One region of the Nocardiopsis sp. RV163 genome, then DNA from elsewhere that is predicted to be linked to it. Evidence: riboswitches for the same ligand, from Rfam matches in the RefSeq annotation. Region 1 holds a riboswitch; the other holds the start of a gene.
What was found. Region 1 has a riboswitch for cobalamin ahead of metE (5-methyltetrahydropteroyltriglutamate--homocysteine S-methyltransferase). Riboswitches for the same ligand answer to the same signal wherever they lie in the genome.

Region 1 (7,304 bases):
GCCCCGGCTGCCGACGGCGGTCATGGGTCGGACCCCGCCGCGGCCACCACCGGGGGCTGAGCCCGCACCCGGAGCCCGCACGCGGACCCGGCACCGACGAGGCGGTCGCGGCCCGCCGCCCGGGGCCGCATCCACCGCCGAGGGGCGCGGCGCCACCGCGCGTACGCGGCGGCCGGTGGACACCCCACCGGCCGCCGACGCGCGTACCGGTCCTCCCCGGACCTCAGGAACCGGCGGGCGCGGACAGCCCCTCGGGCGGGTAGCTCTCACCGGCCTCCGGCCCTTCGTAGACCTGGCTGACGGTCGCGAACTCGTACCCGTCGGCCCGCAGCCGCTCGATGATCTCGGGGACCGCGGCCAGGGTCGGTTCCAGGGTGTCGTGCAGCAGCACCACGCCCCCTGGCCGGGCCCCGCCCACCACGCTCTCCACGACCTCGTCGCGGCTCATGCCGGTCCAGTCCTCACTGTCCTGGCTCCACAGGATCTCGGCCATGCCCTGGCGTCCGATCTCCTCCAGCACCTCGGGCGAGCTGTCGCCGAACGGCGGCCGGAACAGTTCCACGGTGTGCCCCGTCTGGCGGCGCACCATCGCGCCCACCGCGGCCACCTGGTGGACCAGCTCCTCGCCCTCGAAGGACTCGGGCATGCGCTCGTGCAGGTGGTTGTGGCTCCCGATCTCGTGCCCCTCCGCGTAGATCTGACGCGTGACGCCGGGCCGGGTCAGCGCCGGGTTGCCGTTGAGGAAGAAGGTGGCCGCCACCTCCTCCTCCGCCAGCAGGTCCAGCAGCCGCGGAGTCGTCGCGACCGGTCCGTCGTCGAAGGTCAGCGCGATGCACTTGGCCTCGGCGCAGTCCAGGTCGGGGTCTCCCGCCGAGACCACCCCCGGCACCCGAGGCTCGGCCGGCGGCTCGCCGTCGGGAGCCTCCACGGTCAGCACGGGCTCCTCCGCCATGGCGGCTTCCCGCGCCCGCTCGCCTAGGCCGGACAGCAGGGGCTCGGCCTCCTCGGCGGGCACCACCGCGACCATCCGCCCCGGTGCCGAGGACGGTGTGTGACCCTCCACGGCCGGGGACAGGTCCCCGTCGTCGAACTCCACCACCAGGTCCCCGTCGGCGTTGAACCCCATCGAGTCGTAGGTGCGCATCACCGGGTGCAGCACCCCCGCGTCCACCGCCTCCTCGTCGGCGAACGAGGCCCGGACGATCCCGTTGAGCTCCCGGAGCGCCGCGTCGTCGGCCAGTAGCTCCGTGGAGTAGGCGGTGTGGCCGGTGGACGTGTCGTACCAGTACGTCCCGTACCCCTTGCGCAGCCCGTGGAAGTCCTCCTCGGTGCGCACCAAGCGCACGCCCAGAACCCCGTTCCCGGCGGCGACCACTTCCCAGTCGACGCCCAGGTTCACCGGGTCCCGGCTTGCGCCCCGGTAGTCGCGCACCTCCTGGTCCACCCGGGCGGCCAAGTCCTCGGCGAAGGCGTCGGCGCCCGCGAACACGGGGTAGGCGACGTCGATCGTGAGCCCCTCGGGCCTGTACGGGTGGTCCCCGAAGTCGGAGGCGTCCCCGCGCCACTCGGTGACCCCGTCCCCCGGCTCCGCCGCCACCACCGTGATCAGTTCCGGGTCCTCACCGCCCCAGGAGGTGATCCCCCCGGTGCCGCACGCGGCCAGGGGCAGGACCAACGCGGCCAGTGCCGCCCCGGGCCACCGGGCTCTGCGCTCCCACTGCCGGTTCCCTCCGGCCCCGCGGCAGGGGACGGCCTCGTTCGGGTGGACTCGAGTCGACGACAACACCGGACTCCCTCATCCCTCAGCGGGTGGCCAACACGGCTGTTGCTGGGAGCAACATAGGGGACGCCCCCGCCCGTCCCGGGGCGGTGACCACATGTGGTCACCGCCCCGGGACGGGCGACGCACCGGAGACCGGCAACGCCCCTGCGGGGCGCCCTACCGGCACCGCCCGGCGCCCTCACACGGCTCCGCGCCCAGTGTGTCCCACCGGCCGCGGCCCCGAAGCCCTCCCGGGACCATCCTCACCCGGAGAGCCCGCCGCGCCGTGACGCCGCGCCCTCAGACCCCTTCGGAAGCCTCCTCGGCCCCCTCTGAGGGCTCGGCGCTCTCCTCCGGGGCGTCGGGGACCCCGTCCACGTAGGTCTCGCCGGGGGTCGTGGTCCCCAGCAGTTGGGACACCGTGACCATGGTGTACCCCTGATCGTGCAGTTCCCGGATCGCCGTGCGGGAGGCGTCGACGGTGGTGCCGTGGATGTCGTGCATGAGGATGATCGCCCCCTCCGAAGCGCCCTCCAGTACCCGGTCGTGGATCACCGGGGCCTCGCGGTCCTTCCAGTCGAGGGTGTCCACGCTCCACAGGATCTGGGCCAGGCCCATGTCCGCGGTCACCGAGGCCACGCCCTCGTCGGACGAGCCGTAGGGCGGACGCATGAGGTCCATGGTGTAGCCCGTCTCGCGGTACACCAGCGCCTGCACGACGTCCAGGTCCGCGCGCACCCCTCCCGCGCCCAGACCGGCCAGGTCGGGGTGGTTCAGGGTGTGGTTGGCGATCTCGTGCCCCTCGGCGTAGGCGCGCCGCACCGTGTGCGGGTGCTCCATGACGGGGTTGCCGGTGACGAAGAACGTGGCCCGCGCGTCGTACTCGGCGAGGGCGTCCAGCAGTTCGGGGGTGCGTTCGCCGGGGCCGTCGTCGTAGGTCAGCGCCACGCACTTCGTGTCGGGGTCGGAGCAGTCGACTCCGGGGTCCACCGCGGGCACCTGCCCGGGCACGGCGCCCTCCTCCCGGCCGTCCTTGTCGGCCCGGGGCGGGGCGGCGATGGAGAAGTCGTCCACGCCCACGGTCGCGGCGTCGCGCACGCGCAGGCCCAGTTCGGACAGCAGCCCTTCGACCTCACCGGCGGGGACCACCGCGCGCGTTCGGCCCTCCTGCGCCGGGGCGACCTGCCCGGCGTCGAACTCCACGACCAGGTCCCCGTCGGGGTTGAAGCCCACCGAGTCGTACAGGGAGCCGATCGGGTGGATGACGTCGGGGTCCGCCGGGCCCTCCCCGCCCTCCCCGCTCCCGACGGCGCCGCGCACCAGGCCGTTGAGCTCCTCCAACTGCTCCTGGCCGCCGACCAGCGCCGCCGAGGGGTGGTGCGCCGCGGTCTCTGTGTCGTACCAGTAGGTGGTGTAACCCTCCCGGGACCCCTCGGAGTCGGTCTCCACGCGGGTCACGCGGACCCCCAGCAGGCCGTCGCGCGCCGCGGTCAGGTTCCATCCCGCCTCGAAGGAGACCGCGCCGGGGTTGGCCGCCTCGAAGGCGCGCACCTCGTCGGTCAGCTCACGCTCGAGGAAGTCGGCCAGCGGCTCGGCGTTGGGTATCACCGGGTAGGTCACCGAGACGGAGATCTCCCCGTCGTAGGGAAGTCCGGCCTCCTCCACGCCCGACACGGCGGCCGGGTCCACCTCGGTGAGCCCGTCGGGCTCGCCTGAGGCCGGGGGCGGCGGCTCGCTCTCGGAGAGCGGCGCTGCCCGCGTCCGCGGCCCGGGCTCGGGCTCCCCGGAGGAGCTGGTGGCCAACAACACCATGCCCGCCAGGAACGCCAGGGCTACCACGACCGTGATCAGGGGGTGGTCCGGTGCCATGGCCAGGCGGGACTGCTTATTCACGAGGGAATCTCCACGTTCATCGCTCAGACGAACGTCCGCGGGGAGCAGAGAGGGCTCACCCGCGCAACGCTTGACTTCGTGTGTGACGCCGACCTGAGGACGGGGGTTCTCACCGTCCTGGCCGGGCGCATGGGGCCGCACGCCGGGTACAGGGGCGAAGGGGGCCTCCCTATACTTGCAGCCGTGGAAGGTACATGATCCACCCCCGCGTCCCGGGTCCGCCCCGGAACGAACGGGGCGGAACCATGTCGCAAGAGGGAACCCGGTGCGAGTCCGGGACTGCCCCGCAGCGGTATGGGGGAACGAACGTCGCCATGGGCACTGGTAGTGCCGGTCGCCGAGACCGGAAACCGGGAAGCGGCGGCCAGTAGGAGGAGCGGTGTCCGCACCGCCCGCGCCCCCGAGTCCGAAGACCTGCCTCCACCCGGCGACGCGCCCGCGGCGCCGGTGGTCCCGCGCCCCGAGGGAGGGCCGGAGGCGGTGGCAGGTCCGGTGCGCGCCCGCGGCGCGTCCGTCGGCGTGCACGCCCCTCTTCTCCTCCCCGAGGCCGGTACCCGGCTTTCGACGAGGGAGAGAAGCTGATGACCACGACCCCCGCGCCTTCCGCGGCCCCGGGCGGACCACGCCCCTCCGTGCGCTCGACGGTGCACGGCTACCCGCGCATCGGCCCCGACCGCGAGCTCAAGCGCGCCTGCGAGTCCCACTGGAGGGGCCGCACCACCGCCCGGGAACTGGACGAGGTCGCCGCCGGCCTGCGCCTGGGCGTCTACGCCCAACTGCGCGAGGCCGGTGTCGACGACATCCCCTCCAACACGTTCTCCTACTACGACCACGTGCTGGACACCGCGGTCCTGTTCGACCTGGTCCCCTCCCGCTTCGCCCCGCCCGCCGCGGCGCCGGACCGCGAGGAGGAGCTGCGCCGCTACTTCGCGCTCGCCCGCGGCGAGCAGGGCGCCCCTCCGCTGGAGATGACCAAGTGGTTCGACACGAACTACCACTACCTGGTCCCCGAGCTCTCGCCCGGCACCCGTCCCCGCCTGGTGGGCGACAAGCCCGTCGCCGAGTTCCGCGAGGCCGCCGAGGCGGGCTTCCACACCCGCCCGGTCCTGGTCGGCCCGCTCACCTTCCTGCTGCTGGCCAAGCCCGCCGACGGCGCCCCCGAGGGCTGGGAACCCGTCCGGCTGCTCGACCAGCTCCTGGACGCCTACGCCCAGCTGCTCGGCGACCTGCGGGCCGCGGGCGCCACCGAGGTCCAGTTGGACGAGCCGATCCTGGCCACCGATGAGGGCCGCGCCGCCGTCGGCCACCTGGAGTTCGCCTACCAGCGCCTGGGCGCGGTCACCGACCGGCCCTCCCTGCTGGTGTCCACCTACTTCGGCTCCATCGGCTCCGCGGCGCTGCGGGTCCTCAAGGAGTCCGCGGTCGAGGCGGTCGGCCTGGACCTGGTCACCGACGACGAGGGCGTGGACGACCTGGTGCGGATCTCCGGCCTGGGCGCCACCCGCCTGGTCGCGGGCGTGGTGGAGGGGCGCAACGTCTGGCGCACCGACATCCCGGCCGCCGTCGCCGCGCTCGGCACCCTGCTCGCCCTCACCGACGAGCTGACCGTGAGCACCTCCTGCTCCCTGCTGCACGTGCCCCTGGACCTGGACTCCGAGACCTCCCTGGACCCCGAGCTGCGCGCCGCCCTGGCCTTCGCCCGGCAGAAGGCCCGGGAGACGGCCCTGCTCGGCCGCGTGCTGTCCGAGGGGGCCGAGGCCGAGTACACCGGACGCGGCGGCGTCCGTCCCCCCGCGTTCACCGACGCGCGCGTGCGCGCACGCCTCGACGCCCTGGGCCCGGACGCCTACGAGCGCCCGCGGGAGCGCGGCAGGCCCGCCGAGACCCCGCTCACCACGACCACCATCGGTTCCTTCCCCCAGACCGCCGAGCTGCGCCGCGCCCGCGCCGCGCACCGCAGGGGGGAACTGGCCGAGGACGCCTACAAGGCCGTCCTGCGCGAGGAGATCGACCGCGTCGTCGCGCTCCAGGAGGAGATCGGCCTGGACGTGCTCGTGCACGGCGAGCCCGAGCGCAACGACATGGTCCAGTACTTCGCCGAGCAGTTGGAGGGCTACGCCACCACCGAGAACGGCTGGGTGCAGTCCTACGGTTCGCGGTGCGTGCGCCCGCCGATCCTGTTCGGCGACGTCTCGCGCCCGGCGCCGATGACGGTCGAGTGGACCACCTACGCCCAGTCGCTCACCGACAAGCCGGTCAAGGGGATGCTGACCGGTCCGGTCACCATGCTCGCCTGGTCGTTCGTGCGCACCGACCAGCCGCTGGGCGAGACCGCCCGCCAGGTGGCCCTGGCTCTGCGCGACGAGGTCGCCGACCTGGAGCGCGCCGGGATCCGCCACATCCAGGTGGACGAGGCGGCCCTGCGCGAACTGCTGCCGCTGCGCTCGGAGCACCGGGCGCGGTACCTGGACTGGGCGGTGGGTTCCTTCCGCCTGGCCACGTCGGGGGTGTCGCCCTCCACGACCGTCCACACGCACATGTGCTACTCCGAGTTCGGGCTGATCGTCGGCGGCATCGAGGCGCTGGACGCCGACGTCACCAGCGTGGAGGCCGCACGCTCGCGCATGGAGCTGGTGCGGGACCTGGGTGAGCGGGGTTACAGGCGCGGGATCGGCCCGGGCGTGTACGACATCCACTCCCCGCGTGTGCCCTCGGTGGAGGAGATCGAGGGGGCGCTGCGGCTGGCGGTCGCGCACATCGACGCCCGGAACCTGTGGGTGAACCCCGACTGCGGCCTCAAGACGCGCGGTTACGCCGAGGCCGAACAGGCCCTGCGCAACATGGTCGAGGCGGCCCGCCGGGTGCGGGCCGACCTGGCGTGAGCCCTGCGGTGTTTTTTGGACCTCCGCTTCGCTTCGGTCCGTGCCCGGGCGCCCGGGGAACGGGAATCGGGTTGAAGCAGGCACAGTGGCGCCTCCGGTGAGACGGCTCGTTCCTCGCAGCCTCACCTCCAGCCCCTCCAGAACCCCGTGGGCGCCCGAGCCGGCCCCCACAAGCTGAGGCCGATTCAAAAAGAGTCCCCAGGAGGCTGAAACGCGGGAGGGGGCCGCGGCGAACGCCGCGGCCCCCTCGTACCGTGTCCGGTCAGCCGCCTCAGGCGCCGACCAGGGCCAGCGCCTCCGCGCCGGCGTTGAGCATGATCTCCTCGACGTTGTCGGGCATGACCAGGTCCTCTGCGGAGGCGTCCTCGGTGAAGGGCGGGTGCATCTGGTACTGGACCCGGATGTTGAGGTTGGCGCTGCGGACCACCAGCGTGGCCTCGGGGATGTCCTCACCCAGGAAGTCGTACTTGGTGAGGACGTACTGGGCCTCGTCGCCGAGGTCCACCTCCTTGTCCTCCTCCACGTTCGCGGCGTCGTAGAAGGTGTTGTAGTCACCCTCGCCCCTGAGCTCCTGCACCGCGGTCTGGAAGTCGCTGGTGGCGGCCTCGACGGAGTCGGCGGCGGAGTAGGGGACCTGGTAGCTGATCTCGAACATCGCGTAGCTCTCGGAGGGGTTGCCCTCCGGGGCGGCGCCTTCGAGGCTCTCGCAGTAGGAGTTGTTGTCCTGGACGTACTTGTCGCCCTCGTCCTGGATCAGGAAGTCGGAG
Region 2 (7,304 bases), on a different contig from region 1:
TGCGCGACTGCTCGGTGCAGCGGCGCAACCAGAAGATCATCGAGGAGTCGGCCTCCCCGGTCCTGGACGCGGAGCAGACCGCGCACCTGAAGGCGTCGGCCGAGCGGCTGGCGCTGGCCGTGGACTACCGCGGTGCGGGCACCGTCGAGTTCCTTTACCACCCGGGCGAGAGGCTGTTCGCGTTCCTGGAGGTCAACACCCGCCTCCAGGTCGAGCACCCGATCACCGAGATCACCACCGGCACCGACCTGGTCCGGCTCCAGCTCCACGTGGCCGCCGGCGGCAAGCTGGAGGGCCCCCAGCCGGTCGAGTCCGGCCACGCCGTCGAGGCCCGGCTCAACGCCGAGGACCCCGACCGCGACTTCGCGCCCGCTCCGGGCCGCATCGCGCGCCTTTCCCTGCCCGCCGGTCCGGGGGTGCGCGTGGACACCGGTGTGCGCGAGGGCAGCACCATCCCGGCCGACTTCGACTCGATGATCGCCAAGGTCATCGCCTACGGCCGCGACCGCGAGCAGGCGCTGGGCAGGCTGCGCCGCGCGATGGCCGAGACCACGGTGATCATCGAGGGCGGCGCGACCAACAAGAGCTTCGTGCTCGACCTGCTCGACCAGCCCGAGGTGATCGACGCCAGCGCCGACACCGGCTGGATCGACCGCGTGCGCGCCCAGGGGCGCCTGGTCAGCCACCGCCACTCCGCGGTCGCGCTGGCCGCGGCCGCGATCGAGGCCTACCGGGACGAGGAGGAGGTCAGCCGCCAGCGGCTGCTGTCCACCGCGCACGGCGGCCGCCCGCAGGTGCAGCACGAGAGCGGCCGTCCGCTGGACCTGAAGCTGCGCGGCGTGGGTTACCGGGTGAGCGTGGCCCGCGTCGGGGACCGGCGGTTCCGCGTCGGCGTCTCCGGCGGCGGTGACGTGCACCCGGCGGACGTGGAGGTCGAGCGCTTCGACGCGCACAGCGGCCAGATCGTGGTCAACGGCCACCGGTTCCGGCTGGTGTCGGCCACGCACGGGCCGGTGCACCTGGTCGAGGTGGACGGGGTCACCCACCGGATCAGCCGCGACGAGGGCGGTGTGCTCCGCTCCCCGGCGCCCGCCCTGGTGGTGGCGACGCCGTTGGCGGTGGGCGACGAGGTCGAGTCCGGCGCGCCCGTCCTGGTGCTGGAGAGCATGAAGATGGAGACGGTGCTGCGCGCGCCGTTCCGCGCCCGGGTGCGCGAGTGCCCGGTGTCGGTGGGCAGCCAGGTCGAGACCGGTGCGCCGCTGATGCGGTTGGAGCCGCTGTCCGACGGGGACGCCGAGGAGGCGGAGTCGGACACGGAGGCCGTGGCGATCGAGCTGCCCGAGGAGGCCGGTGAGGCGTCCGTGGCCGAGCGCGTGGAGCGCGGCCTGCAGGACCTGCGAGGTCTGCTGCTGGGCTTCGACGCCGACCCGCACGACCGCGGGCGGGTGCTGGCCGACTACCTGGCCGCCCGCGCCGAGCTGGGCGGGCGTCCGGTCGAGGGCGAGCTGGACCTGTTCACCGTGTTCGCCGACCTGTGCGAGCTGAGCCGCAACAAGCCGGGCGGTGAGCTCGACACCGAGCCGCACAGCTCGGTGCACAGCCCGCGCGAGTTCTTCCACAGCTACCTGCAGAGCCTGGACGTGGAGCGAGCCGGGGTGAGCGAGGGCTTCCGGGCCAAGCTCACCCGGGTCCTGGCCCACTACGGGGTCGAGGACCTGGACCGTACGCCGGAGCTGGAGGCCTCGGTCTTCCGGATCTTCCTGGCCCAGCAGAACACGGGCGCCGCGCTGGCGATCGTGTCGGAGCTGCTGCGCCGCTGGCTGGCTGGCGGTCCGCCCGCGGAGGCGCTCAGCGAGCGCGCCGGGCTCGCACTGGAGCACCTCGTGGAGGCCACGCAGGTGCGCTTCCCGGCGGTGTCGGACCTGGCTCGCGGTGTGGTCTTCCGCTGGTTCGCCCAGCCGCTGCTGCGCCGCAACCGGGCCCGGGTCTACGCCTCGGTGCGCGACGACCTGCGCCACCTGGACCGCGACCCGGACGCGCCGGACCGGGCGGAGCGGATCCAGGCCATGGTGGCCAGCGCCGAGCCGCTGGTGCGGCTGGTCGGCCAGCGCATGGGGCGGGTCGGGCGCGACCACGCCCCGCTGCTGGAGGTGCTGACCCGCCGCTACTACGGCAACCGGGGGCTGTCCGGGGTCGCCGCGCGCGAGGTCGGGGGCTGCCGGTTCGTCACCGCCGACCACAACGGCGCGGGCGGTCCGACGCGTGTGGTCACGACCGCCGTGGACATCGCCGCCCTGCCCGGCGCCGTCGGCGCGGTCGGCGAGCTCGCCGCCGACGTGGCCGAGCACGGCCTGGTGGCCGACCTCTACCTCACCTGGGAGGACCAGCCCGACGCCGACGCGATGGCGGTGCGGCTCGGCGGGCTCCTGGCCGAGCACCCGCTGCCCGCGGGCGTGCGCCGGGTCACCGTCACCGTCGCCGGTACCAGCGGCGCGGTGATGCACCACCACTTCACCTTCCGCCCCGAGGGGGACGGCTTCGCCGAGGACCGGCTGATCCGGGGCCTGCACCCGCAGATCGCGCGGCGCCTGCAGTTGCAGCGCCTGCGTGAGTTCGACCTCACCCGGCTGCCGTCGGCCGACGAGGAGATCTACCTGTTCCGGGCGGTGGCCAAGAGCAACCCGGCCGACGAGCGCCTCTTCGCTATGGGCCAGGTCCGCGACCTGACGCCGCTGCGCGAGGCGGACGGGCGCCTGGTCGCGCTGCCCGCGCTGGAGGACACGGTCACCGGGTGTCTGGACGCGATCCGCAATATCCAGGCGCAGCGTCCGCAGAACCGGCGCTTCGACACCAACCGCATCATGATGTACGTGTGGCCGGCGACCGAGCTGACCCCTGAGGAACTGGAGACGCTGGTCCAGCGGCTGCTGCCGACCACGGCCGGGGCGGGGCTGGAGGAGGTCCAGTTCCTGGCCCGCCAGCGCACCTCCTCCGGTGAGCTGACCGAGGTCGCGGTGCGCATCAGCCTGGACCAGGGCCAGGACGCGCGGGTCCACGTCGAGGAGCCCTCGACGGAGCCGGTGCTGCCGCTGGACGACTACCGCCAGAAGGTGCTGCGCGCGGCCCGGCGCGGGACCGTCTACCCCTACGAGCTGACCGGTCTGCTGTCGGGTCCGGGCGGCGGTTTCACCGAGTACGACCTGGACGGCAACGGCGTGCTGGTCCCGGTGGACCGGCCGCGCGGGCACAACTCCGCGGCGATCGTGGCCGGTGTGGTCACCACGCCGACCGTGCGCCACCCCGAGGGGGTCACGCGCGTGGTGCTGCTGGGCGATCCGACCAAGGCGCTGGGCGCCCTCTCGGAGCCCGAGTGCTCGCGGGTGATCGCCGCGCTGGACCTGGCCGAGTCGATGCGGGTGCCGCTGGAGTGGTTCGCGCTGTCGGCGGGCGCGCGGATCTCGATGTCCTCGGGCACCGAGAACATGGACTGGGTCGCGGCCGCGCTCAAGCGGATCGTGGAGTTCACCCAGGACGGCGGCGAGATCAACGTCGTGGTCGCGGGCATCAACGTCGGCGCCCAGCCGTACTGGAACGCCGAGGCGACGATGCTCATGCACACCAAGGGCGTCCTGGTGATGACGCCGGACTCGGCGATGGTGCTCACCGGCAAGCAGTCGCTGGACTTCTCCGGCGGGGTCTCGGCCGAGGACAACTTCGGCATCGGCGGCTACGACCGGGTGATGGGCCCCAACGGGCAGGCGCAGTACTGGGCGCCGAACCTGGCCTCGGCCCGCGAGATCCTCATGGCGCACTACGACCACACCTACGTCGTGCCGGGGGAGGAGGGGCCGCGCCGGGCCAGGACCCTGGACCCGGTCGACCGCGACGTCTCGGCGTTCCCGCACGCGGTGGCCGGCAGCGACTTCGCGACCGTCGGCGAGATCTTCTCCGCCGAGCACAACCCGGACCGCAAGAAGCCCTTCGACATCCGCACGGTGATGCGTGCGCTCTCGGACCAGGACCACGCGGTGCTGGAGCGCTGGGCGGGCATGGCCGACGCCGACACGGCGGCGGTGCAGGACGCGCACATCGGCGGCTGGCCGGTGTGCCTGGTGGGGATCGAGTCGCGGTCGGTGCCGCGGCACGGCTTCCCGCCCACCGACGGGCCCGACACCTACACCGCGGGCACGCTGTTCCCGCGTTCGTCCAAGAAGGTGGCGAGGGCGATCAACGCGGCGTCGGGCAACCGGCCGCTGGTGGTGCTGGCGAACCTGTCGGGGTTCGACGGCTCGCCGGAGTCGCTGCGCAAGCTCCAGTTGGAGTACGGGGCCGAGATCGGGCGGGCGATCGTCAACTTCGACGGTCCGATCGTGTTCTGCGTGATCTCGCGGTACCACGGCGGCGCGTTCGTGGTGTTCTCCAAAGCGCTCAACCCGAACATGACGGTGCTCGCGTTGGAGGGGTCGTTCGCCTCGGTGCTGGGCGGGGCCCCGGCCGCGGCCGTGGTGTTCGCCGGTGAGGTCAACACGCGTACCGCGAGCGACCCGAGGGTGACGGGGCTCCAGGAGCAGGTGTCGGCGGCCAGCGGCGTCGAGCGGGCCGCGCTCAACGCGCGGTTGGCGGAGACGCAGTCCTCGGTGCGGGCGGAGAAGCTCGGCGAGGTCGCCGCGGAGTTCGACCGGGTGCACAGCATCCAGCGCGCGGTCGAGGTGGGTTCGGTGGACGCGATCATCAGCGCCGCCGAGATGCGGCCGCGCATCATCGAGGCGATCGAGCACGGCATGAAGCGTTAGGCAGTGTTTTTTTGGACCTCCGCTTCGGTCCGTGTTCGGGCGCCCGGAGAACAGGGGCCTTCGGCGCCTACGGCGGGTTCGCCGGTTCCTCGCGAACCCGCCTCCGGCACCTCCAGAACCCTGTGGGCGCCCGAACGGACCCCTCCGAGCTGAGGCCCGGTTGAAAAGCGGAACCCGGGGCCGCGCACGCGGGGCGGGGGTGCGGCGGGAGGCCGCGGCCCCGCCCCGTCCGTGCGGTCAGCGGATCTTCTCGCCGTACACGTGGTCGACGGGCATGGTCATGAGCACCCTGCGGTCGGAGACCATGGCCGACCGGTACTCCTCCCAGTCGGGGTGCTCCCCGGCGGCGAGGCGGTAGTAGTCCACCAGCGAATCGACCTCGGGGCCGTGCGGGTCGGTGCCGGGTCCGGTGAGGGTGGCCACGCCCTCGGCGGTGGCCCACGCCCAGCCGTCGGCGCTGGTGACCTGCAGGGTGGCGCGCGGGTCGCGGCGCAGGTTCGCGGTCTTGGCCCGGCCCTCGGTCATGGAGACGTGCAGCAGGTCGGTCTCGGCGTCGTAGAAGGGCTGGACGGGGGAGAGCTGGGGGCGGCCGTCGGCCTTGATGGTGGCCAGGACGCCGAGCCTGCTCCGGGCGAGCAGTGCGCGCGGGTCGAACGTCGTCTCGGTCATCTCCGAAAAACCCCTCTCGGCCGGATGCTGGTGCTGCGGGGCCGTGTGCGGCCGGTCACGAGCCTATCCCCGGGAACGCGCGACGGCTCGGTCCTCGCCGCGCGGCTCACACCGCCGTGTCCTTGGGCCGGGGACCGTGCGACCGGGCCCGCAGCCCGGCGCTCCGGGCCACCCGTGTCCGCTTCGGCCGGGGCGAGGGCGCGGCCTGAGAACTCCGACGCCTCCCCCTGAACCGCGATGACCAGGGCGGGCGCCGGAGCGGTGGCGCGGGTGCGGCCCCTGTGCGCCTTCCGGCGGCGGAGGGCCGAGGCGGCCTTGATAGTCTGCCCGGGCCAGTCGTACCACGTACGTGGTCAGGGAATCCGGTGCGAATCCGGAACTGACGCGCAGCGGTGAGGGGGACGGGCGGGGTACTCACGCCACTGGGGCGGAGGCCGCGGAGACCACGGCGTCGAAGCGGCACCGACCTGGGAAGGCACCCCGTCCGGGCGAACCCGAGTCCGAAGACCTGCTGGCCCCTCCGCGTCGAGTGCGCGGAGGCGTCCCGTGCCAGGCTCCGCGTTCGAGCCCCGACTTCCAAGGCATGCCCATGCTCCGCCGCGCCCTGTACCCTCTTCCCCTCCTCCTCGCCTCATCCCTGGCCCTGACCGCCTGCGGCGCTCCCGCGGACGGCGGTGGCGAGGGGGCGGAGTCCGCCGCCGGAACCGGATCCGCCCCCGCGGTCGACAACTGCGGGCACGAGGTCACCGTCGCCTCCCCGCCCGAGCGCGTCGTCTCCCTCAACCAGGGCAGCACCGAGATCCTGCTCTCCCTGGGGCTGGCGGACCGCCTCGTCGGTACCGCCACCTGGACCGATCCGATCATGGAGGGGCTGGAGGAGGCCAACGGGGGCATTCCCCGCCTGGCCGACAACGCCCCCTCCTTCGAGGTGGTCCTGGACGCCGAACCGGACTTCGTGACCGCCTCCTTCGTCTCCACGCTCGGCACGGGCGGCGTCGCCACCCGCGAGCAGTTCGAGGAGCTGGGCGTGCCCGCCTACGTCTCCCCGACCGACTGCGCCGCCGGCAAGGACAACGACAGCGGGGGAGACGGCTCGCGCAGCGAGCCCCTCACCCTCGACGCCGTCTACGGCGAGATCCGCGACCTGGCCCTGCTGTTCGGGGTCGAGGAGCGCGGGGAGGAGCTGATCGCGGAGCTGGAGGGGCGGGTGGCGGCGGCCACCTCGGACCTGGACGCCTCCGGCGTCTCCCTCGTGTACTGGTTCGCCAACTCCCAGTCGCCCTACCTCGCGGGCTGTTGCGGCGCCCCCGGCGCCATCACCCGCGCGGTCGGCGCGCGGAACGCCTTCGACGACACCCACGACGAGTGGCCCCAGATCAACTGGGAGACCGTCGCCGACCGCGACCCCGACGTCATCGTCCTCGGTGACCTGACCCGCGACTCCCAGACCGCGGAGTCCGCCGACGCCAAGATCGCGTTCCTGGAGTCCAACCCCGCCACGAGCAACCTCACCGCCGTGCGCGAGGAGCGCTACGTCCTGCTCAGCGGCCAGGCCATGAACCCCTCGATCCGCACGGTCGAGGGGATCGAGCAGGTCGCCGAGGGTCTGCGCGGCCTCGGGCTCGGCCGGTGAGCGGTGCGCGTCTGGCGCTGCTCTCCTGCGGTGGACTGGTGCTCCTGGCGGTGTCGGTCTCGGTCGCGGTGGCCATCGGCCCCGCCGACATCACCGCGGCCGAGGTGTGGAGGTCGGTCGCCGCGCGGCTGGGGTTCGGGGAGAGCGGTCTGTCGCCGCTGCGCGAGGGCATCGTGTGGGACCTGCGCATGCCCCGCACCCTGCTGGCC

Region 2: linked by a shared signal. The riboswitch ahead of ABD54_RS18865 (ABC transporter substrate-binding protein) and the one ahead of metE (5-methyltetrahydropteroyltriglutamate--homocysteine S-methyltransferase) in region 1 are both predicted to bind cobalamin.

Annotation. Positions count from the first base shown of each region.
Region 1 is NZ_LEKI01000016.1:69-7,372, reverse strand. Features, by position in the region: gene ABD54_RS05080 (quinone-dependent dihydroorotate dehydrogenase) at 1-60, shown strand, start outside; gene ABD54_RS05075 (polysaccharide deacetylase family protein) at 224-1,783, opposite strand; gene ABD54_RS05070 (polysaccharide deacetylase family protein) at 2,063-3,631, opposite strand; cobalamin riboswitch at 3,908-4,071, shown strand; gene metE (5-methyltetrahydropteroyltriglutamate--homocysteine S-methyltransferase) at 4,237-6,537, shown strand; partial or broken gene ABD54_RS05060 (DUF3558 domain-containing protein) at 6,809-7,304, opposite strand, start outside.
Region 2 is NZ_LEKI01000116.1:2,626-9,929, forward strand. Features, by position in the region: gene ABD54_RS18855 (carboxyl transferase domain-containing protein) at 1-4,793, shown strand, start outside; gene ABD54_RS18860 (PPOX class F420-dependent oxidoreductase) at 5,031-5,462, opposite strand; cobalamin riboswitch at 5,779-5,993, shown strand; gene ABD54_RS18865 (ABC transporter substrate-binding protein) at 6,052-7,095, shown strand; gene ABD54_RS18870 (iron ABC transporter permease) at 7,092-7,304, shown strand, end outside.